2 regions of the Zoogloea oryzae genome follow, and region 1 is predicted to be linked to the other one. Evidence: riboswitches for the same ligand, from Rfam matches in the RefSeq annotation. Region 1 holds a riboswitch; the other holds the start of a gene.
The links. Region 1 has a riboswitch for S-adenosylhomocysteine ahead of metH (methionine synthase). Riboswitches for the same ligand answer to the same signal wherever they lie in the genome.

Region 1 (2,452 bases):
CGGCCTCGATCACGCTCCACTTGGACGAATCGAGCATGATGGGCACGCGGGAGATGTCCGGCTCGGAGGCGATGAGCTTGAGGAACTTCTCCATCGCCGCGAGGGAGTCGAGCATCGCCTCGTCCATGTTGATGTCGATGACCTGGGCGCCGTTTTCCACCTGCTGACGGGCCACCGCCAGGGCGTCGTCGAAGCGGCCTTCGAGGATCATCCGCGCAAACGCGCGGGAGCCAGTGACGTTGGTACGCTCGCCCACGTTCACGAACAGCGAGTCGGCACCCACGTTGAAGGGCTCCAGGCCCGACAGGCGCAGCTTCTTTTCAATATCCGGCACCGTGCGCGGGGTGACGAGACTGACCGCATCGGCGATCGCCTTGATGTGCGCCGGCGAGGTGCCGCAGCAACCGCCAACGATGTTCACGAGCCCGGAGCGCGCCCATTCGACGATCTCGCTCGCCAGCTGCTCGGGCGTCTCGTCGTAGCCGGTGGGCGACAGGGGGTTGGGCAGGCCGGCGTTGGGATGGGCCGAGACGAAGGTGTTGCAGACGTTGGAGAGCTCCTCCACGTACTGGCGCAGCTCCTTGGCGCCCAGCGCGCAGTTGAGACCGAAGCTGATCGGCTGGGCGTGGGAGAGGGAGTTCCAGAAAGCCTCGGCGGTCTGGCCCGACAGGGTGCGGCCGGAGGCGTCGGTGATGGTGCCGGAGATCATCACCGGCACGCGCTTGCCCAGATCCGCAAACAGCTTCTCGACCGCGAACACCGCGGCCTTGGCGTTGAGGGTGTCGAAGATGGTTTCGATCAGCAGGATGTCGGCGCCGCCTTCGAGCAGGCCTTTGGCCGAATCGTAGTAGTCGTCCACCAGCGCATCGAAGCTGATGTTGCGGTAGCCCGGATCGTTCACGTCCGGAGAGATCGACAGGGTGCGCGACGTGGGGCCGAGCACGCCGGCGCAATAGCGCGGCTTGGCCGGGTTGGCGGCGGTGAATTCGTCGCACAGCGCGCGCACGAGGCGGGCACCTTCCACGTTGAGCTCGTAGGCCACGTCGGCGAGGCCGTATTCGGCCTGCGACACGCGGGTGGCGTTGAAGGTGCAGGTCTCGATGATGTCGGCGCCGGCCTCCAGGTAGGCCCGGTGGATGCCGCCGACCACGTCTGGCCGGGTGAGCACCAGCAGGTCGTTGTTGCCCTTGAGATCCTTGCCGTGTTCGGCGAAACGCGCCCCCCGGTAGTCGGCTTCACCCAGCTTGTGCTGCTGGATCATCGTGCCCATCGCCCCGTCGAGGATCAGGATGCGGTGGGTCAGTTGATTGTGGAGTTCGGCGGTACGGTCGGGCTGCATGGCGGTTCCTAAAAAAATCGGCCGGGGCGCGCAAAGAAAAACGGCGCAACAAACCTGGCAAGGTTTGTGAGCGCCGTTGATCGGTTGCCGAGCCTGGCCTGCTGGATGGCTTCATCAGCAGGTCGCAACGCTCCTCGGCAAGCGGCGGATTTTACAAGGGTTTTGGCGTATCCGCCAGCAGTGCGCGGGCGTCGTCGCGCCACCATCCGAGGGCCGCGTAGAAGCCTTCCCACACGCAGCCGTTGCAGCCTCGGCCGCAGCAGGCGGTGGGCGGCGGGGGCGGGTTGCGGTGGGCCAGCCCACGCCCGGCAAGACGCTCGCGGATGGCAGCGATCTGCGCTTCGGCCTCGGCCAGGGTGGCGGGCCGGAAATCAAAGGGGTCGGCGGCGGCGTTCATCGGCGGCTCCGGCGGAAAAGGGCGCGAACATATCACCGGCGGCCAGCCGGCGAAAGCGCCCGCCCGCCGCCCGTTCATCTGCCCGTCATTGCCCGACAGCCGGTGGGGCCGTAGAATCCCGCCCGACACGCCATCGGGAAAGCACCTTGGAACCCGTCCATAACATCGTCTTCTTTGGCGAAACCCTGCCGGGCTACGACCGCAGCGTCGCCCGCATACAGCTCCAGACCCTGCTCGGATGTTCCCACCAGACCATCCATCAGGTGTTCTCGGGCCAGCGCGTGCGTCTGCGCAAGGGCCTCTCCGCCGTCGAGGCCCAGCGCTACGAGCTGCGACTGAAGGGGATCGGCCTGAAGGTGGCCATCGACCCGCCCCTGCCGCCCGACATGCTGGACAAGCGCCTCAGCGCCGCCCGCGATGACACCACCCGCAGCAGCGCCTCGGGCCTGCCCCAGGTGGTCTGCCCGGCCTGTGGCGAGACCCAGTCGCTGCGCACCGTGTGCCGGGCGTGCTCGATCAACATGCCGGGGTTTCTGGCCGCCCAGGCGGCCAAGAGCGCCAACGCCGCCCAGCCCCAGGGCGCGATGGACAAGACGGTGCCGGTTGCCAGCGAATTCCTCGGCGTCGGACTCAACGGGCGCTTCGGTCGCGGCCTGATGTTCCAGAGCTTCCTCGTGGGTCTGACCGCCATCAACCTGGGCCTCATCGCGCTCTTC
Region 2 (2,452 bases), on a different contig from region 1:
GGCCGGTGCCGCAGCCGAGGTTAACCAGCCGGCCCTTGGCGAGCAGGATGATCCGCTTGCCGTCCGGGAAGATCACGTGATCGACCTGGGGCTTGATCTCTTCCCACTGGTACTTCTCGATGGAGGCGACGTCGATCTCGTTGTCGAAGTGACCGATGTTGCAGACGATGGCCTGGTCCTTCATGGCGGCCATGTGGTCGTGGGTGATGACGTGGAAGTTGCCGGTGGTGGTGACGAAGATGTCGGCCTTGTCGGCGGCGTATTCCATCGTGACGACGCGGTAGCCTTCCATCGCGGCCTGCAGGGCGCAGATCGGGTCGATCTCGGTGATCCACACCTGGGCGGAGAGCGCGCGCAGGGCCTGGGCGGAGCCCTTGCCCACGTCGCCGTAGCCGCACACCACGGCAACCTTGCCGGCGATCATCACGTCGGTGGCGCGCTTGATGCCGTCCACCAGTGATTCGCGGCAGCCGTAGAGGTTGTCGAACTTGGACTTGGTGACCGAATCATTGACGTTGATCGCCGGGAACTTGAGGTCGCCGCGCTGGTGCATCTGGTACAGGCGATGCACGCCGGTGGTGGTCTCCTCGGTCACGCCCTTGATCTGGGCGAGGCGGGTGGAGTACCAGGTCGGGTCCACGGCCAGCTTGGCCTTGATGGCGGCGAAGAGGATGGTTTCTTCTTCGGACGAGGGCTTGCCGATGACGGAGATGTCCTTCTCGGCTTTGGCGCCCAGGTGCAGCAGCAGGGTCGCGTCGCCGCCGTCGTCGAGGATCATGTTGGAGAAGCCGCCGTCGGCCCACTCGAAGATGCGGTGGGTGTAGTCCCAGTAATCCACCAGGGTCTCGCCCTTCACGGCGAAGACCGGGATGCCCTGGGCGGCGATGGCGGCCGCGGCGTGATCCTGGGTGCTGAAGATGTTGCACGACGCCCAGCGCACTTCGGCGCCGAGGGCGGTGAGCGTCTCGATCAGCACGGCGGTCTGGATGGTCATGTGCAGCGAGCCGGTGATGCGCGCGCCCTTGAGGGGCTGGGCGGCGGCGAACTCGTCGCGGATCGCCATCAGGCCCGGCATCTCGGTTTCGGCGATCTTGATCTCCTTGCGGCCCCAGTCGGCCAGGGAGAGATCGGCGATGACGTAATCGGTGAACTTTTCAGCCACAGTGTTCATGAGATTTCCTCGAACGTGTGGCCGGGAAGGGAGAACGCGCAACAGCTTGCGCGGTACTGCGGGTGGCTGCGTACGAACGGCTCACCGCGTCTCCCCGTGCCCGGCACGGGTTTGCAAACAAAGCATGGACGGGTGAGCGCGGTTTCTGGTGACGCGGGCGAACCCGGCGGCACTGACATCGAGCCTGGGACAGCGGGCATTGCACCCGGCAGTCTTGCAGCGCTCCTCGAAGCAAGTCGCGGATTATAACGGGTTTTGTGGCGGATTTTTGAGTGCCGAATCCAGTACCTTCCCGAAAATCTCCGCTTCCTGGAAGCCGACGACGCGCAGTTGCTTGCGCTCCGCGCCGCCGGCGTCGAAGAAGATGATGCCCGGCGGGCCGAAGAGGTTGAAGCGCTTGAGGAGCGCCTTGTCGTCGTCGTTGTTGGCGGTGACGTCCGCTTGGATCAGCTGGAAGCCGGCGAGGCGCTTCGCCACGGCCGGATCGGCGAAGGTGAAGCGCTCCATCTCCTTGCACGAGATGCACCAGTCGGCATAGAAATCGAGCATCACCGGGCGGGTGGCGGTTTTCAGGATCTGGTCGAGCTCTTCCACCGAGCGCACGCGCTGGAATTTGGTTTCGGCCACCGGCGCGCTGGCGGCCTGGGCGCGCAGGATGGCGAGCGGCTGCAGCGGATCACGGGAGCCGGCCAAGGCGCCGATGAACATCGCCGCGCCGGCCAGCAGGGCGATCACGCCCCAGCCCTTCCAGAAGCGCTGCCAGCCGCTGGCGTGGGGCGGCAGGGGGTCGAGGGCATGGAGGTAGATCGCCGAGACGACCAGGATCGCCGCCCAGGCCAGCATGGTGACGATACCCGGCAGCACCGGCGAGACCAGCCACACGGCCACCGCCAGCAGCATGACGCCGAAGGCGCGCTTGACGTTCTCCATCCACGGGCCGGTCTTGGGCAAGGCGCTGCGGGCGAGCACGCCGACGATGATGAGCGGGGCGCCCATGCCCAGCGCCATTACGAACAGCGCCACGCCGCCGAGGGCTGCGTCGCCGGTCTTGGCGATGTAGAGCAGGGCGCCGGCGAGCGGCGCGGCCACGCAGGGGCCGACGATCAGCGCGGACAGCGCGCCCATGGCGATCACGCCGCCGGGCGAGCCGCCCTTCTGGTGGCTGGCGGTGTCGGAGAGGCGGCTTTGCAGCGCGGTGGGCATCTGCAGCTCGTAGAAGCCGAACATCGAGAACGACAGCACCACGAAGACCAGCGCGAAGCCGCCGAGCATCCACGGGTT

Region 2: another riboswitch for S-adenosylhomocysteine. It lies ahead of ahcY (adenosylhomocysteinase); the one in region 1 lies ahead of metH (methionine synthase).

The regions. Positions count from the first base shown of each region.
Region 1 is NZ_BSPX01000017.1:24,037-26,488, forward strand. Features, by position in the region: gene metH (methionine synthase) at 1-1,339, opposite strand, end outside; S-adenosyl-L-homocysteine riboswitch at 1,401-1,481, opposite strand; gene QQK25_RS07570 (oxidoreductase-like domain-containing protein) at 1,491-1,736, opposite strand; gene QQK25_RS07575 (DUF805 domain-containing protein) at 1,883-2,452, shown strand, end outside.
Region 2 is NZ_BSPX01000026.1:34,582-37,033, reverse strand. Features, by position in the region: gene ahcY (adenosylhomocysteinase) at 1-1,171, opposite strand, end outside; S-adenosyl-L-homocysteine riboswitch at 1,299-1,405, opposite strand; gene QQK25_RS10200 (protein-disulfide reductase DsbD) at 1,415-2,452, opposite strand, start outside.